3 regions of the Absiella sp. AM29-15 genome follow, and region 1 is predicted to be linked to each of the others. Evidence: a T-box and tRNA genes for the amino acid it is inferred to sense, from the RefSeq annotation. Region 1 holds a T-box; the other regions hold tRNA genes.

Region 1 (6,501 bases):
GGATATCCGCTGGATTCCAGATTGTTTTTTTCTTTGTATTCTTTCTGCAGATCTTTGATAATTTTTAACTCAATACCTTTTTCTTTTGCTTTCGCAATTGTAGCAGTCGCTGCAGGTTCTGCCATTAAGCCAACACTAGCTTTACCACTTAACAACTGTGCCTGTACATCATTCACGGAATTGAAGTATGTAGGTGTTGCTTTGATTGTGGATAAATCCATGCTTGCATTTAATACTTTCTGAGGTACTGCTTTTTCACCGAATACCGCGAATGTGCCTTCTTTATCTAAGGCATCATCACTTGTACCAACGATATACAGATTACCCCAAGTCACAACCTGGCTCAATGTATAATTGCTTTTCCCTTTATTCATCAAAGCTGCTCCCTGGTTGATTGGTGCTACAATGATATCATAGCTACCATCCTCCTTGGATAACTCTGCCGCAAGCGTGTCTGCACCATCTACTGTTTCCATGGTCACCTTGTCATTTCCATATAGGCCTAATAAAGAAAGACTTGGTGCTCCCATTGGTGTCAATACTTTGATTGGTTCTTCTTGCTTTGCTGTTGAGCATGCAGTAAGCGTTAAGGCTAATACTGCTGCCAGTGCTCCCTTGAATAATTTCATAAACGTTTCTCCTTCACTTCTGCACTCAACATAGTGATAAATTCATCAAGAGGCATTGTGATGGATTCTTTACTCATCGCTTTACGTATTGTTACACTTCGATTTTCGATTTCACCATCTCCAATGACCAACTGATAAGGTACCTTCTGCATCTGTGCTTCTCTTATACGATACCCCAATTTTTCATTTCTTGCATCTAATTTGCTTCTAAATCCTAAAGCATTCAGTTTTTCATTGATTTCTGATGCGAAATCTACATGTTTTTCATAGTGTACTGGTACGACCATAACCTGTGTTGGTGCTAACCAAGTTGGGAAGTGTCCTGCAAAGTGTTCAATCAGGATACCGATGAAACGCTCGATGGAACCAAAGATTACACGGTGTAACATAACAGGACGTGCCTTGCTGCCATCACTTTCTACATAAGATAAATCAAAACGTTCTGGTAAGTTCATATCCAACTGGATTGTTCCACACTGCCATTCTCTTCCTAAAGAGTCTTTGATATGGAAGTCTAGTTTAGGACCATAGAATGCACCATCGCCTGGATTGACTTTATATTCTTTACCTGCGTGAACACATGCATCCGCAAGTGCTTTTTCACTCTTTTCCCAAATTGCTAAATCTCCAATATATTTCTTTTCAGGACGAGTAGATAATTCAATACGATAGCTTAATCCAAATACGGAATATACACGGTCAATAAATTTGATCAATTCCATAACTTCGCTTTCAATCTGATCTGGACGCATAAAGATATGTGCATCATCCTGTGTAAATGTACGTACACGGAATAAACCATTTAATGCTCCACTTGCTTCATGACGGTGTACCTGTCCAAGTTCACCCATACGAAGTGGTAAATCTTTATAAGAATGTAATGCATTTTTAAATACTAATAAAGAACCTGGGCAGTTCATTGGTTTGATTGCGAATTCACGATCATCTACCATTGTTGTATACATGTTTTCTTTATAGTTTTCCCAATGTCCACTGACTTCCCATAATTCCTTACTCATCATGATTGGTGTTTTGATGAATTTATAGTTTTCTTTTGTATGTTCTTCATACCAGAAGCTTTCTAACAGATTACGGATAATCATACCATTTGGCAAGAAGAATGGCATACCAGGTGCATATTCACTCATCATGAACAAGCCTAATTCTCTACCAATCTTTTTGTGATCACGTTTTTTTGCTTCTTCCAACAGATTTAAATGTTCTTCTAATTCCTCTTTTGTTTCAAAGCATACACCATAGATTCTCTGTAACATCTTATTGTTGGCATCACCTTTCCAATAAGCGCCTGAGTGTTTTAACAGTTTAAAGTTCTTTAATTCTTTCACAGTATCTACGTGAGGTCCACGGCATAAGTCGATGAATTCTCCCTGCTGATAGCAAGTGATGTTTCCATCTTCTAAATCCTGAATCAAATCGATTTTATAAGGATCATCTTTAAACATTTCCAAAGCTTCTACCTTTGAGATTTCTTTACGTACGATACGTTTTCCATCTTTTGCGATTTTCTTCATTTCTTTTTCGATTTTAGGAAGATCCTCATCACGGATTACTTCATCTCCCAAATCAATATCGTAGTAGAATCCTTCACTGATGACTGGTCCTACCCAGAATTTTGCGTTTGGATATAAACGCTTAACGGCCTGTGCCATCATATGTGCACAGCTGTGATTCATTACACTTAATCTTTCATTTTCTTTAATGTCGATCATGTTCTTCATTCCTTTCTTACATTTATACATATAAAAAAGACTGCCATCAAAGGACGTCAGTCTTACACGCGGTACCACCTTTGTTCATATTTCAAATGAAATATGCCCTCTTACCTGTTAACGCTGGTTATATGCGGCACACCTTTTCAGGGGCAACTCCAAGGGAGTAAGTACAACATCTTTCAGAAAGCTTTCACCTGCCGCTTTCCTCTCTACATCAGAATATTTGTACCCATATCCTTTTCTTCGTTTTTGTTTTACTTTTATTTTATACAACTTTTTTTAAGATATGTCAATTCTTTCGCGTTTTTTCCTTCCTTTTTCCTCCAATTCCAGTATTTTGATTTCTATTTTACCATTCAGAATGCTAAAAAATAAGAAAAATTAACATTATATGAATTAAACATTCTATGAGTACTTGTGATAGAATAATCTCATGTAGATTTCATCAAAATATTGGTAACTGTGAAATTTACCAATATTCAGTATAATCGACATCATGAAAGAGGGTGTATTATGAGAAAGACTTATGGCTATGTTCGTGTATCGAGCCAGGATCAAAACGAAGCACGACAGTATCTGGAGTTGATTGAATTCGGGATTGAAGAAAAATACATCTATATGGATAAATTAAGCGGAAAAGATTTTAACCGTCCTTCCTATCATCAGCTGGTATATAAGAAAATAAAGCCGGGAGATCTGCTGGTCATCAAAAGTATTGATCGTCTTGGCAGAAATTATAATGAGATTCTAAATGAATGGAAATACATCACAAAGGAAAAAAATGTAGATATTAAAATTCTGGATATGCCATTATTAGACACAGATCAAAGTAAGGACTTAATTGGAACTTTAATAGGGGATATTGTTTTACAGCTGTTGTCGTTTGTTGCGGAAAATGAACGCATCAATATACGACAGCGACAGGCAGAAGGCATTCGTGCCGCAAAGATACGCGGTGTTCATTTTGGAAGGCCAAAAATTGACTTTCCAGAGGACTTTGGAGAAATCATCTATTTATGGAAAAAAGGTGAGCTGCAAAGTAAAGAGGCCATCGCATTATCAGGATTTAAGTATTCAACTTTTTATAAGAAAGTAAAAGAGTATAAAGAAATCATGCATAAAGCATAAAAGGTAGGAAAAACTCCTACCTTTTCTACAGCTTACCAGCTTCCACCACTGCCGCCGCCAAAACCGCCGCCGGAGAAGCCTCCACCGCCAAATCCACCAGAAGAGAAGCTTCCACCTCCACTTCCAGATTTCGCAGGTGGGATATAACAGACTGCTTTTGAAATATCACGCATACAATAATGGAAATGATTCCACCACAACATACTCATAAAGACATCTCCCTGATTGCCTATATACCAGCCAGGGTTTGGCAAGCCGATGTTTTCAAATTTTTTCACCCATACATCACTGATTCCAAGTACATACGCATAAGGCAGTACTTTAAAAAACGCATATGGATCATCCTTTGCCAACGCTTCAATTCGATCTTTTTCACAGCTTTCAATAAACTCTTTTAACCCAAGAATCTGTCCCAGCCATGCATTGCCTTTCTTACTGCGTTTATCCATGAAAACCATAATGACCAATAGTCCAAGTGTCACAAGGGTTGTCAATAAGATTACATACCAGCTTGTTTCCAGCTGCATTTGTAAAATCACACCGGCACCAATACAGATACCGTTACATATTAATAAAACGATCATCAGGATAAAGAAAGTAGAACGTTTCATCGCATAACGTTTTCTGATGAATAAAATCCATGGAATGATTGTGATTAATAAAATCAATGATGGTATCATAAATGGTAAAGAAAGTGATATTGCATCATATTTGGCATATGCCCCCGCAAAGGATGCGATTGCCTGTGGCAACACAACAATAAACAACATCACACATTGTAATACCAAAGAGGCTTTCATATATACCTGATTCTCTTTTTTAAAATGATTTTGAATCTGTATTTTTGTTTCATTCATCGCTTTACTCATTTTCTCCGTTTTTAAATCATCTTCTTTTACGATATAATCCTTAGAGAAGATTGCAGAAAACAGCGTTCGCTCATAATCATTAGCTTCTATGCCAAGTTCTTTACGTTTCTCAAGCTGGAAGCCTTCATTTTCATCATGAATCAAAATATTCCCATTGTTTGCCCACTTCAAAATCAAAGATACCGCATCACGATCATCTACGATATGATCGATTACATAGCCCACACCTGCACTATCTAAATCTTTTGGTGGATCAAATTCCACTGTCACAATGACTTCATCATCTTTACCAAAACGAATAAATAAAATCAGACTGCCAAGCAGGATGATCAGAGTAATACCAATCACATACGTATCATAGTTTTTATCTTTTGTAAAAGTAAAATAATCTTTTGGCACATTAACCATAATGGTTGCCTGCTCTTGTGAAAACAACATTTTTGTATTGTGTCCACTGATGACATTGCCATCTACTTTTACACTTAATTTATTGTTATTTTGACCATAGCGCCCTGTAGAAACATATATGTTTTCACTATCAAATGCTTTTGGCATGGTAATACGATAGGTAAAGTCCTTTATGGTTGTGTCAAAACTTCCTATCAAATTCCAGTACAGCATCTGTATGCCATCAAGATCTAGATCTTTTGTTTGTACACGATAAGAAAGACGATAAGACTGTTTTCCTATGACTTCTTCATCTTCATCGCCTAAACGTATGGAAATCCCATCATAGTTCTTTTCTACCTTATATGGTCCATCACATTCTATATGACTAATAGGAAAGTAATAGGACTTCTTTTCTTTTACGCCATCTACATTCCAATCCATATCATATACGGTTGGAATGTTACGATAAAAGCCATGACGTCTTTGCAGGAACTTTAAATCATAGGTTTCAGTGATATCAATACTGCCATTTTCATGTACGACCATTTCTATGTTTGCCTTTTCAATATCGAATGCTTCCTTTGCGGACAGCGGTGTCAGTGACATCATGCAGCAAACCATGATCATGATCCATAAACTTATCTTTTTCATAGTCCCTCCTTTGAAAAAAGGAATCGTATGCACAATATGGTAAACGATTCCTTCAGATTGTTTAAAACTGTACGTTTACATTTTCTCTTTGTGATGCGTCATTTACCTCATACATTGGTTTCTTTGTGAAATGGAAGATACCGGCTAATATATTGGTAGGAAACATCATGACAAGGTTATTAAACTTCAGACATACAGCATTGTAGTATTTACGTGCATTCGCAATATCATCCTCAATTGACTTTAAATCAGCCTGTAAAGACATGAAGTTTTCATTAGCTTTTAATTGTGGATATTGTTCACTGATTGCAAATAATGATCCAATCATGCTTTGGAATTTTTGTTCACACTTGATTTTTTCATCCATTGATGTGGCATTCATTGCACTGCTTCTTGCTGCAATTACCTTTTCCAATGTTTGAGATTCATGTTTGGCATAACCTTTAATTGTTTCTACCAGGTTAGGGATCAAATCATAACGTTTCTTCAAGAATACATCCATAGTAGAGAATGCTTCTTCTACTTTATTCCCCATTTTGATAAATTTGTTGTAACTGCTGATCAGCCAGATGACTGCAATTACCAATACGATTCCTATAACAATCAACGCAATTTGCATATATATTCTCCTCTCTTGTTTTTTTGATTATACCATTTATGAAAACAGTACGCAATATTTCTTGTAATTATGGAAATTTATATCATCAGATTGCTGTTTTCTTACAATTTTATATGCAATATCCAAAAAAAGACTAACGCATATACGTTAGTCTAAAATACAAAGTTTCCATTCTCAAAGACAGTTACCTTTATGCCATCTTCTTTGATACCGATGACTTTCATATCTTCATTACCAAACATGAAGTCCACATGCGTTAATGACTGATTGACATCTGCTGCCAGTAATTCTTCTTCACTCATATCTGTTCCATGTTCAATATTGCCTGGATAAGCACTTCCAAGTGCCAGATGGCAGCTTGCATTTTCATCAAATAAAGTGTTATAGAATAAAATACCGCTTTGTGAGATTGGTGATTCATAAGGAACAAGTGCTACTTCACCTAGACGATTGCTGCCTTCATCAAAATGAACAAGGCTTGC
Region 2 (6,501 bases), on a different contig from region 1:
AGATATCTGATGTCATTCCTAAAATCAAGCCACTTAAGATACTTGGCATAGCACCATAAAAAGGACCATAAACAGCTGCGATAAAGATAGTGCCCATACTGTCTAAATAAATTGGAAGTTTTAGCATTAAAGCAATTTGACCACCAACCAGATTTATAACAATCGCAAAAGCAATCATGCTGATATGATATACTGTAATTTTTGATTTCATAAATGAAAACCCCTTTCTTTATATGAGTGTGTCCAAAAGATCAATCTGTGCAAGATCCAGATGTAATATACGGGATATAAATAATTGGAAAAAGGCTTTTACATCCACTTGTGTCAAAATGACTGCATTATTCTCCTTGCGATAGAAATGAAAGGCATCCACAACACTTTGTCCTCTTGATATGCCATCTGTTTCAATTTGTACATAAGATGAAAATCCAGAACATATTTCAGGAAAAAGAAAGTAAGCGACAGCAAGGGGATCATTGATCACACAGCCAATCAAATGTTCTTGTGTCCAATGAAAATCAAAATAGAACTTGGTGATTTTTCTTATAAATGCTCCCTTCTCAGGATGCAATCGTTCCATATAGGAAAGAAGATTTGGCGTAAGAACGATTTTGCGTGTGACATCTAAACCCACCATATGTATTTGTTTCTTTGTTTTGGCCATTTGTTGATAAACAAGACAGGCAGCTTCAGGATCTTCCCAATAATTGTATTCAGCGACAGGAGAACAATTACCATGAGATTTATAGCTGCCACCCATGGAAACAAGCTGTTCTATTTTATCAAAAGCTTCCACATCCTGTGAAATAAGCTGAGCTAAATTGGTCAAAGGTCCTAAAGCGATGATGGAACAGGATTGTTTCTTTAAGGTTTTTGATAAAAAGGTGACAGCATCCATTGTTTGATGATATCCAGGAATATCCTTTAAGAAGCTTTCACCAAGACCATCGGCTCCATGCGTATCTAAAGCATCACAGAAAGTTTTCTTTAAGGGCTTATCAGCGCCCACAAATACCGGTATATCCAGACGCTGCATATGTGCTAATATCTTTTTAGCATTTTTAAAACCCATTTCAACAGGTGAATTACCACAAACAATGGTAATGCCTATAACTTCAATCTCATCCGATGATAACGCCAGCATGAGTGCAAGACTGTCATCAATACCCGGATCACAATCGATGATTACTTTTCTTCTCATAAATACTCCTCCATTCAAAAAAAAGACCTTACCAATAAGCAAGGTCATGAAAAAAAAAGCATTTATAAAAAAATTATAAATCTATTATTTCATTTCGTTTGCCTATGATTATACTGGGAGGTAAGGAACCAGTGCGTATTCTTTATACCATAAAAGACAGGAATTCGTAAAGCCTAAATGATACATTTTTAAAAATTTTTACTGTATATCTTACAGAAGAAATAAGATAAAATATGCATATTTCATTTATAGAAACACGATAGTCATGGTATAATGACATATAATACATAAATAAAAAGGAGACATTATGAAACATACAGAACATAAATCGGAAACCATTGATGGTTTTCAATATGATAATGAAAGTCAGTTGTATAAAGCAACCATTCAGAATATTGATTTTATGATGGATGAATACACAGATGAAAATGCAGAATATGCGAGGAAGCTTGCATCTGCTTATCACTTGTATTTATCAAAAATTATGGATTTTTTATTAGAGGATGAAGCCTTTCGTGATGATGGCATATTCCCTGATCAAAATAAAGAAACACTGTTGCCTGCACTGGGAACACCATCTATTTTGCTGTTGTCAAATAATGATGGACAATGTTCCTATTGTAATCAAACATTAGATGATACGCATATCATTTCTTTTGAATTTTCAGATATCTTTGATGATTTATATGATTTAACGATAGAGGGGTGAACCATATGGATATACAAAATTATTGGAAAGCAACACTTCAACAAAATCCTGTACTCATGCGCTCATACTTTCATGAAAATGCAGTCATTCGATGGCATAATACCAATGAAGAATTTACACTGGATGAATTCATACAGGCGAATTGTGAATATCCGGGCAGATGGGATGGCGAGATTGAAAGAATAGAAAGAATAGATCAAGTGATTATCACAGTGACACATGTGTTTTCCACAGAGCTATCTTTTCATGTAACTTCCTTTATAAAAGTAAAAGATGATAAAATTGAATGCATTGACGAGTATTGGGGAGATGATGGTGAACCTCCTTTATGGCGAAAAGAAAAACATATTGGTACATCAATAAAAAAGATATCCATACCATTGCCGGAGTAGAAAAAACAGGAAGTATTTTCCTATACCTATGATGGCATAACTTATACAGAAATACGTATGAAATTCACGATACATAAAGGAGAACATGATCATGTATGAAAGAATGCTTGAGAAAAGTAAACAACCAGCTATTGAAGAAATGGAGGCGTATTGTGGCGATTGTGGAGCATTGTTTATGTTGCTTAATGAGTGGTTATCAACAACCTACCATACCCGGCAAGAATTATCCTATCCATATGGAAATCATTATGGCTGGTGTATTGCCCATCGTATCAAAAAGAAACTCATCTGTAACGTATTTCCTGAACGAAATGCTTTTACAGTGATGGTAAGATTATCAAATAATCAGTTTGATACAATTCTTTCAAAGGTACAGCCTTACACAAAAGAGCTTATTATAAATAAGTATTCTTGTGGAGATGGTGGATGGATACATGAACGTGTATTAACGCAAGAGCATTATGAAGATGCTAAAATTGTATTATCAGCGAAATTCACAAAGGTATCATAATATATAAAAAAATCAGTACTTGATATGGGTACTGATTCATTTTCTTATATGGTGCCGACTAAGGGACTTGAACCCCCGACCTACGCGTTACGAGTGCGTTGCTCTACCAGCTGAGCTAAGTCGGCCTATCGCTTTTGAAAGCGAATTTATTATAGCACAATGCAAAATCAATGTACATAGTTAAAACGAAAATTTCCTTGTCAGTAAACTGGCACCATACATTCCCAAAGATACCCCAATCACACATAACATGACACTAGCGAAAATGTATGAAACAGCTGGTATCCATGCTTTTTTCTCAATTAGTTGGAAGGTTTCTAAAGAGAATGTGGAAAACGTTGTAAAACCACCACAGATACCTGTTTTAATCAGTAACACAAGTTGTGGAGATATATGAGATGATAAGGCAAGCTGTGCAATAAAACCAATGAGAATAGAGCCTAATAAATTAATGAGGAGTGTGTTGATGGGAATGGCAGCTTTCATGGAAATCATAGAAAATCCATAACGAGCCATTGCGCCAATGGCACCACCCAATCCTACATATAAAAATGCTTTCATATCAGCCCTTCTTTCCAATTACTTGTAAAATATGCTCATACTCATATTCGATATGATGATATGTTGACAACAAAGGAATACAATCTGTTTCAATATTCTCCATAATGGTATGAAAATGTTCGTGGCATATATCCACAATTGTGGAATCAATGGCACCTTCATCAGCCATCTGGTATAAAATATGCATCATTTGTTGTTTATCGAATGCTTCTTTATAACTTCGTTTACCACTTAAAGCACTAAAGATATCCGCGACCGCAAGAATACGCTGTTCTAAGGTTAAATCTTTTTCTGATAAACCATAAGGATAGCCTTTGCCATTTAATTTTTCATGATGTCTGACAGCAATCTGTACGATTTCATTATCCATGGTACCTTTCAGAATATGAATAGAGTGTGTGACATGTTCCCGCATGATTTTCATTTCACTGGCAGTTAATCTGCCTGGCTTTTCTAGTATGCTCACAGGTGTTGCGACTTTTCCAATATCATGAAGAAGGGCACCATACATAAGCTTTTGTATCTGTATATCCGAAAGTTTTAAAAGTGTGCCCAGTGTTTTAGAGATACTGGTTGTGGTTATCGTATGTGCGACCATATGTTTACTTTGAAAGTCGATAGAATAACTGATCAATGATATATACTGCAGAATCTCCTGTTCATTAAAATGTAATTCCTCCATCAATCTGTTTTCATGATGTTCATGGGTAATGACTTCCACAACATTACTTTTTTGAACAGTTTTTTTCAATAAGGCAGTTAATTCAGGATCATATTCTTCGGTTGATAAACGATCATGGAAATCATCAGGAAATTTTTCCTTTCGTATCAGATAGAGATCACAATGATCTACCAGATGCAGCATTTGTGTTAATTTAGGATAGGGGATATCATACAGTCCATAATCCTGAAATGGAACATGATGATAAAGTACCACGGAAGACAGTTGTTTTAACGGAGATAAATATTTTAAAAACAAATACCCATAAACAGCATGCTTCCATATATGCCTGGATTCAAAACCTAACATCGCATCAATTTCATCAGTTTTATATGCGCCGATATCATGCAGGATGGCAACCATACTCATATCTCTGATTTCTTCTTCAGAATAGCTTCCATCTTGTATCATCATTTCACGTAATAAATACGCTACACGAAATCCATGGTCGATCAGTCTTTCATCAATTTCATTTAGCGTATTGTGGATAATATGTAAAAGTTCACTGTCATTTATAATCTTCATATAATTTTCCTCATTTTATGCGTTTCCATTATAACAGAAACATCTCATAAACAAAAGGACTTCAACCATTTTTAAGCGGAAGTATCAATTGAAAACAGCATCCTTCTACTTCATTGCTTTCTACCTGTATCTGACCATGATGGGCATCCATGATACTTTTTGCAATTGGTAAGCCTAAACCATAACCACCCTCATGTACTCTTGCTTTATCACAACGATAAAAACGTTCAAAGATATGGGCTTGTTCCTCCTTGGAAATATAACTGCCGGTATTGTGAATCTTACAGACTAGTTTTTCATTGTTTTTTTTCAAATGAATCGATATCTTTCCTTTTGCGGGTGTATATTTACAGGCATTATCAAGAAAAATTAGCATGACTTGTTTTAGCTGTGCTTCATTGCCGCTTACATATAAATCGTTTTCAATTTCGCTGTGTAAATGGATGCCGTGTTCATAAGCGATACTTTCAAAGGGCAGGATACAGTTCCATACGATATCACTGAAGTTTATGTTTTGAAATTCCACAGGCAGACGGTTTGCGTCACTTTTCGCAAGAAATAACAAACTTTCTACCAGTTTTTTCATACGTTGTGCTTCACTTTGTATGCTGTTGATCCACTTCACCTGATGATTAATAGTATCGTTTGCATGGGCAAGCAAGATATCGCTATCCGCTAAGATCACAGTTAAAGGTGTTTTTAGTTCATGCGAAGCATCCGCAACAAACTGTTTCTGTTGATCCCATGCATGCTGTACTGGCCGTAATGCCCAGTTAGACAAAATAAAACTCAATAGTAAGAAAGCCAGAAAAGCAAAAGTACCCACAATCATCGATGTAATAATTAAATTTTTCATATCTTTAAGATTGGCGCTGATATCAACAAACGCAATTTGATAGTTGGAAGATGTCTGTTTGATCTGATAAGCCAGACTTTGTGATTGTAAGATACCTTTTTGTTTATCCTTAATATCCATAGTGGAAAGAATGTTCTGCAGGCTTTCTTGATCTACATCCAGATTCATGGCATGTATGGAAATGATCGTACCATTGAAATCTGTTTCTACACGAAAAGCATTATGCATGCCAAAAGCTTTATCATCTTTATGATCATTAAACTCAAACTTTGGAATTTCTTCTTTCTGTTGCATCATCAACGTACGTGACAAATTATCATCTATCTCTTGCTGCATATGATGATAATTACTGAAACAAAGGATACCGAATACAATGATCAATATCAAAGTGACACAGGACATGGTGATCCAAATAAACTTTTTACGAAGTTTTTTTATCATAAAGCATCACACTCCAAACGATAACCAAGTTTTCGATGAGCTTTAATCTCTACCTTGCTTTCAAGATAAAATAGTTTCTTTCTTAAAAAGGAAATATACGCTTCTACATTATTATCTACAGCCTCACTGTCACAACCCCATACTTTTGTGATCAGTTCTTCTTTACTGATGATCATGGATGGATGCTGCATAAATAACTTCATGATTTCAAATTCTTTATATCCAAGGGTGATATGTTTTTGTGCACACAGTAATTTACATGTATTTAATTGAAGACGCAAGTCATGAAAGCTTAATTCATGAAGGATCATTTCACCTTTTCTTCGTGTAAGGGCATAGATTCTTGCCAATAATTCAGCCGGCGCAAATGGTTTGGTCATATAATCATCTGCCCCAAGCGTTAAACCTTTTACTTTATCGGGGATTTCATCTAATGCGGTCAACATCAGCACTGGTGTATGATGGTTCATTTCTCGTAACGTCTGTACGATCTCAAAACCATTTTTCTTTGGCAGCATGACATCCAGTATGATCATATCAAAGAGATCACTCATGGCATAAGACAAACCCTCCTCGCCATCATA
Region 3 (6,501 bases), on a different contig from region 1:
CGCGTTTTCATGCGGTCAGAAAAGAAGAACTGCATTTGATAGAATATAGTGTGGACATACTTGGTGATCCTGAACCAGCAAGTTGTGATGATGATTTAGATGTGAAACGATATGGTGTGATTGTGGATGATGGATTACGTCGAGGAGTATTGTTGCCTGATTTAGAAGGTGTAGATACATTTGATCAGCAATTACGCATTGCTTTGTCAAAAGCAGGTATCGATGAAGCTGATGATTTCAGGATTCAAAGATTTGAGGTGATTCGCCATCATGAAATGTGATTTGTGTTTTCATCAATGTGAATTAACAGAAGGAAAAACAGGATTTTGTAAAGCCAGAGGTATGAGAGATGGGAAAATTGTATCTTTAAATTATGGTTGTATGACATCACTTGCATTAGATCCTATTGAGAAGAAGCCACTTGCACAATTTCATTCAGGCTCTAGTATTTTATCCATTGGTAGTTTTGGTTGTAACTTTCATTGTGATTTTTGTCAAAATGCAATCATTTCACAAGAAAATCATGTAGAATATGAAAAACTGACACCAGAAGAAGTCGTAAATCTAGCTTTGCGTTTAGCAGATGAACAAGGAAATATTGGGATTGCCTATACATATAATGAACCACTTATTGGCTATGAATTTATCTATGACTGTGCAAAACTTGCACATGCGCATGGTCTTAAAAATGTATTGGTAACAAATGGTGCGATTACATCAAAATATCTAATGGATTTATTGCCATACATTGATGCGATGAATATTGATCTAAAAGCATTTACTTCTGGATTCTATGAGAAAATAGGTGGAAATCTTGAACTGGTCAAAGAAAATATCATACTTTGTAGTGCGTATACACATGTAGAACTAACAACGCTGATCATTCCCGGAAGAAATGATGGAGAAGAAGAAATGCAACAAATGACAAAATGGATTGCGTCAATCAGTAAAGATATACCATTACATATCAGTCGATATTTTCCACGATATCATTGTCATATTCCACCTACTGATGTTGATCAAATAGAACATTTATGTCATATTGCGAGAATGAATTTAAATTACGTGTATAAAGGAAATTGTTGAGGATATGGAATATTTTCACTTTTTCCTTTTTCTATGTGTTTTATTCATAGAAAAGGATATTTTTTTTCTACATTTCAGATAAATTAAATGGTATAATAGGGAGGTACATGGAGGAAGAAAATGAAACGGGTAGACAATCAAATCAGACATTCCATTCTTGTGGTGGCAACGATTACGTTTGTACTTATTTCTTTATGTTTAAGTGGTTTGTGGTTTATCAATGACCAGCAAAATGCAAAAACAAATGAATTTTTAGCTCAGATGACCACACAATATAAAGCTTCTATCCTTCGTCAAATACATGGAGATATAGAAACTTTAGATGGGATGGCCACAATTTTAGGGGAAGAAGAAGCTGTGGAAACAGAACATCTGTATCGAATTCTTGAAGAAATAAATAATGCGAATCGTTTTATGCGTATGGGGTTTATTAGAACCGATGGTATGACCACAATGGTGGATATTAGCGGACAGAGAATAGAAAATGTTGATTTAAGTCAAATGGATTATGTAAAAAAGGCATTACATGGTGAAGAAGTCATCACAGATACAATTAAAGATTCTTTTGGTGATGGATATATTAATATTTATGCAGTGCCAATTTATCATAAAGGTAAAATTATTGGGGCATTATGTGCAGTAAATGATTCAGAAATATATCGCAGTATTGTTGATCTGCCTTCATTAGGTAATGGTTTTGCGGGAATTGTGAAAAGTGATGGCGCACTTGTTATACGAAGTAAAGAAGACCCCAATCAGACTTATGATAATATATATCAATTAAGTTTTGATCGTCAGGATGAATTAGAAGAAGCAAAACAGGCGTTGAAAAATAAAGAAGATGGATCTTTCATGTATCATCAGCAAGGCAATACATATCTGGCGCATTTTACTTCTTTGGGAATTAATGACTGGTTAATTGTAAGTATGGTACCTAACTCTGTACTGACCTCTAATTTACGTATGGTTTCCAAATTATCTATCATGGCGATTATCGCAATTATTATTCTATTAAGCGCCTTATTAAAATATATCAATAAAATCATTTTAGGTAGTCGAAAAATATTAGAAAATATCGCATATTTTGATGAACTTACCAATTCTTATACCAAGAGTAAATTTTTACTGGAGGCAAATGCGTTATTAGAGAAAAGTCGATATTATAGTATCGTTGAGCTTGATATTTTAAACTTTAAGATGATTAACGAATTATTTGGATATCAGGCTGGAGATGCTTTTTTGAAATATTTCGCAAAATGTTTGAAAGAGGAAATCCAGACAGATGAATTATATTATCGTCATCATGCGGATTGTTTTGGTCTGATGCTGCATGAACAAGATAAACAAACACTGATAAAACGCATGGAAAAACTAAAAGCGAAGATATGCAGTTATGAACTACATCCGCAACAGCATTATTATATCCAATGCTCCTGTGGAATAAAGATTTTTGATGAACGTGAACAAAATCAGGCGATTGATCTTGTGATCAATCGGGCTATGATGGCATTAAAAGAATGTAAAAAGCATAGCAATAGTGATATCTATATTTATGATGATAAATTATATAATGCTTCCCAACATCAAAGTTTAATAGAATCAAGAATGGAAACAGCACTACAGAATCATGAATTTGAAGTATATCTTCAACCCAAACATGATATTGTGACTGAAAAGATTGTTGGCGCAGAAGCGCTTGTCCGTTGGAATATGGATGGTAAAATCATTATGCCGGATGAATTCATTCCTTTATTTGAAGAAAATGGATTTATCACAAAACTGGATATGTATGTATTAGATCATGCATTCTCATACATGGAAGAATGGCAGTCTAAAGGATATTGTATAAAACAGATAAATGTAAATCAGTCAAGAATGTTGATGTATCGCAGTAATTATATGGAAGATATAAAGAAAATCATAAAACGACATCATGTTGATACTTCCGCAATCGTGCTGGAGGTAACTGAAAGTGTTGCGTTGGAAGATATGGAGATCTTAAAGGAAACAATTCAAAGTGTTCATCAATTAGGCTTTGAAGTGTCGATGGATGATTTTGGAAGTGGCTATTCATCTTTGAATGTTTTACAGGCACTGCCATTTGATGAACTGAAATTAGATCGTTTCTTCGTTAAGGATATGGGTGTAGATCATGAGAAACAAAAAAAGATTATTCAATACATTATAGAATTGAATAAATCATTAAATGTCCGTACAGTTGCGGAAGGCGTAGAAACAAAAGCACAATTAGAGTTTTTAAGGGGCATTGGTTGTGATATCGCTCAGGGATATTATTTCTCTAAACCATTGCCAAAAAATGAATTTGATAAGCTATTAGAAAAAGAACAAGGAAATGAATAGTTTCCTTGTTTTTCTATATAAAAAAAGCCTTCCACTTGGAAGACTTTCATTTTCAGATGGTGCCGACACGCAGAATTGAACTGCGCGCTGAGCATTACCATTGCTCTGTATTACCACTATACTATGTCGGCAGCTTTCTTTGGAAAGCTATTATATTATAATATATTTCTATATTTTTTCAACAGCTTTCGCAAAGTTTATTGATTTTTTAAGAGCTTTTTCAATTCACGGTAGACTTTCGCAATTGGAAGACCCATCACATTATAATAATCACCATGAATTTCCTTCACAAACAATTTACCTTTTCCCTGGATGCCATAAGCACCAGCCTTGTCATAAGGCTCATCACTATCCAGATATTGTTGTAAATCATCCTCCTCAATATTATAGAATGTAACTTCTGTGATATCATGAAATACAATGTGGACATCCTTACCAAGAATTGCTACACCACTAATTACACGATGTGTGCTACCAGACAGCTGTTTTAACATTCGACTTGCATCCTCGCGATTTTTTGGTTTGCCAAGTGGTTCACCATCTAAAATGACCATCGTATCACAGCCTAACACCAATTGATCAGGAAACGCATCCCATACCGTTTTGGCTTTCTGATATGCTATTTTTTCAATTGCTTTTTCTACTGGTATATCTTTATCAAATACTTCATCACAATCACATGAGATAGAACGAAAAGCAAAACCACAGTCCTGCATAAGTTCTTTTCTTCGAGGGGACTTACTTGCCAGTATCAGATTGTGGTAATTCATCATTCCCCATCAACTCCTTATGTACTTTATGTAGCTGATGTCTTAAATAAACATAGCTAACAGCGAATAAACCTGCAAATCCTGCCGCAAACCAGGTAATAATCTTAAATACCAGTTTAAAGAAGAAATCACTAGGGAACAAGTTGATCATCAAATCCGTTGATGGATCCAGCAGCCAGAGATCGTTTCTAAATGCTAAACGATGAAAAGCAGTCCAAAAAGCATCAAAATCAGCATAAGCCCAGAATCCTACCAGAGCAAAAAAGACAAAGAATAAAATCGCCGTTTTCATATAAGCGATACTTAAATGTGTATAAATACCACCACGATATTGGAATATTAAATATACCAAAGATACAAGTAAGGCGACGATACATCCCTTACGTAAGATCAATGCAAAATGATAAAGATTTCTTACATCAACCATATGACTAGCTTCTTTTTCATTAAAGGCTTCTGTTTTGGTGCCTTTTAATGAAATTTCCACTTGAATATCGTCCCGTTCATTTTTAAGATAATCTAACAAAGTATAAGTGGCTTTGTTTAAATCTTTTTCTGTCATCCCAAGGGACTGGGCTGTATTTAAATCTTTATATTCTTTCGCATAGAAGCCTTTATCAAAGCAGTTATAGTCAATACTGGTGATGAGCATAATCAAAACTGCACTGATGGCAATTGCATATGCTGCGATTGCATTAAGTTTTTCAAATATTTGTTTCATACAATTACTCCTTTTCTGAAAGGCATTGTATATCGTATCATAAATTTACGAAAAAAGAAATGTTGCATGTAAAGTTATACATTTATTCTACCGCAATCAAATGTAAATTACTCACACCACGGCAAGTGTTTAACTGTTCAAGCAGCTGGTCTATGGATACCATCATCTCACATAAGTCAAAGGAAATTACCACACTGGCCCAGTCATGAATAGGGATATTCTGGTTAATGGTTAAAATATTCGCATTTACTTTAGACATGGTATTTAGTACTTCACTTAAGATTCCTTTATCATGATGCAACATCAATGAGATGACTGCTTTTCTAGCACTCATGCCCTGTGCAGGAAGGAATACGTAATCTTTGTATTTATAATAAGTACCTCGTGAAATACCCACTTTTTTTACAGCTTCACTCACTTGTTTAACTTCACCATTCTGTAAGAGTGTTCTTGCTTCTATTACTTTATCCAGAACATCTGGAAGGATGGTGCTATCTACAATATAATATTTTTCCATTACATCACCTCATCACTGCTGCCATCATAGGTGGCATGTAATTTACGATAATCCCATGAAGGATAACGCTGTTTTAGCTGTGCTATCAAATCATCAGCGACTTCTTCCTGCTGTGTTAAAGCCATCATTGTTGAACCACTGCCAGATATAAACATCGTCAGGGCACCACAATCCTTTGATAATGTTTTTACTTCATCATATGCAGGTATCAGTTTTTTACGATATGGCTCTTGCATCTGATCGTTACAAGCCTTTGAAATAATGAGTCCGTTACCAATTTCTATTGCTTTGGCAAGGGCTGCGGTACGCCCCATTTGATAAACAGCCTGGGCATAGCTCATTTGATTTGGCAACACTTCACGGGCTTTTTTTGTGCTGACTTCAAAATCGGGAATCATTGTTACAAAAATTAAATCCTTTTTTACACCATAACGAATCATATTTGGTTTTCCCTGATCCATAAAAGAAACAGTCAATCCACCAAAAATAGCAGGAGCAACATTATCTGGGTGTCCTTCCATCTGGGTAGCTAAATCAAATATTTCATATTTATTCATTTTATGGTGAAACAGGGCGTTGGCACCTGTTAATCCTGCGACGATACACGTAGCACTGCTTCCCATACCACGGGCATAAGGAATATTGGTTTCCACATGCATACGTAAACCACTGACTTTCTCGTTTAAATATTCTAATCCCTTTAAAAAGGCCTGATAAATCAGATTGTCTTCGTTACAATATGCAGCTTCACAGCCTGTGATTTCTAAGCCTTCTTCAATTACTTCAAAACTTACTGTACAGTATTCATCCAGTGCGATTCCAAGGCAGTCATATCCTGGCCCTAAATTGGCAGAGGTAGCTGGTACCTGTACCTTAATCATGGAACATTTCCTCCACAGTTTTTTGAACGAAGGCTTCCATATCATCTTTATCAACCAATGCATTGTGACGGATTTCCATTGTGGAAAGTTCTTTTAAAGGCGCAGGAATCTGTGCACCGGTTTTTTCTTCCAGCTGCTTCATACATGCAAATTCATCTTCATCAC

What was found. A T-box is a leader RNA that pairs with one kind of tRNA and senses whether it is charged. The one in region 1 lies ahead of thrS (threonine--tRNA ligase), so its partner is inferred to be a tRNA-Thr.
Region 2: it encodes a tRNA-Thr, which carries the amino acid that the T-box ahead of thrS (threonine--tRNA ligase) is inferred to sense. The anticodon was not compared.
Region 3: it encodes a tRNA-Thr, which carries the amino acid that the T-box ahead of thrS (threonine--tRNA ligase) is inferred to sense. The anticodon was not compared.

What each region holds. Positions count from the first base shown of each region.
Region 1 is NZ_QVFL01000010.1:49,537-56,037, reverse strand. It holds gene DW761_RS11255 (hypothetical protein) at 1-629, opposite strand, end outside; gene thrS (threonine--tRNA ligase) at 626-2,359, opposite strand; T-box leader at 2,406-2,615, opposite strand; gene DW761_RS11245 (recombinase family protein) at 2,876-3,490, shown strand; gene DW761_RS11240 (DUF2207 family protein) at 3,523-5,400, opposite strand; gene DW761_RS11235 (LemA family protein) at 5,462-6,019, opposite strand; gene DW761_RS11230 (aminopeptidase) at 6,172-6,501, opposite strand, start outside.
Region 2 is NZ_QVFL01000003.1:19,130-25,630, forward strand. It holds gene DW761_RS03905 (ECF transporter S component) at 1-211, opposite strand, end outside; gene DW761_RS03910 (nucleoside hydrolase) at 230-1,201, opposite strand; gene DW761_RS03915 (hypothetical protein) at 1,509-1,910, shown strand; gene DW761_RS03920 (nuclear transport factor 2 family protein) at 1,916-2,302, shown strand; gene DW761_RS03925 (DUF3788 domain-containing protein) at 2,394-2,813, shown strand; tRNA gene DW761_RS03930 (tRNA-Thr) at 2,863-2,938, opposite strand; gene crcB (fluoride efflux transporter CrcB) at 2,994-3,374, opposite strand; gene DW761_RS03940 (HD-GYP domain-containing protein) at 3,376-4,620, opposite strand; gene DW761_RS03945 (sensor histidine kinase) at 4,682-5,917, opposite strand; gene DW761_RS03950 (response regulator transcription factor) at 5,914-6,501, opposite strand, start outside.
Region 3 is NZ_QVFL01000022.1:54,532-61,032, forward strand. It holds gene amrA (AmmeMemoRadiSam system protein A) at 1-281, shown strand, start outside; gene amrS (AmmeMemoRadiSam system radical SAM enzyme) at 271-1,086, shown strand; gene DW761_RS18685 (EAL domain-containing protein) at 1,207-3,447, shown strand; tRNA gene DW761_RS18690 (tRNA-Thr) at 3,505-3,578, opposite strand; gene DW761_RS18695 (Maf family protein) at 3,645-4,217, opposite strand; gene DW761_RS18700 (TIGR01906 family membrane protein) at 4,186-4,938, opposite strand; gene DW761_RS18705 (ACT domain-containing protein) at 5,021-5,455, opposite strand; gene thrB (homoserine kinase) at 5,455-6,336, opposite strand; gene thrC (threonine synthase) at 6,329-6,501, opposite strand, start outside.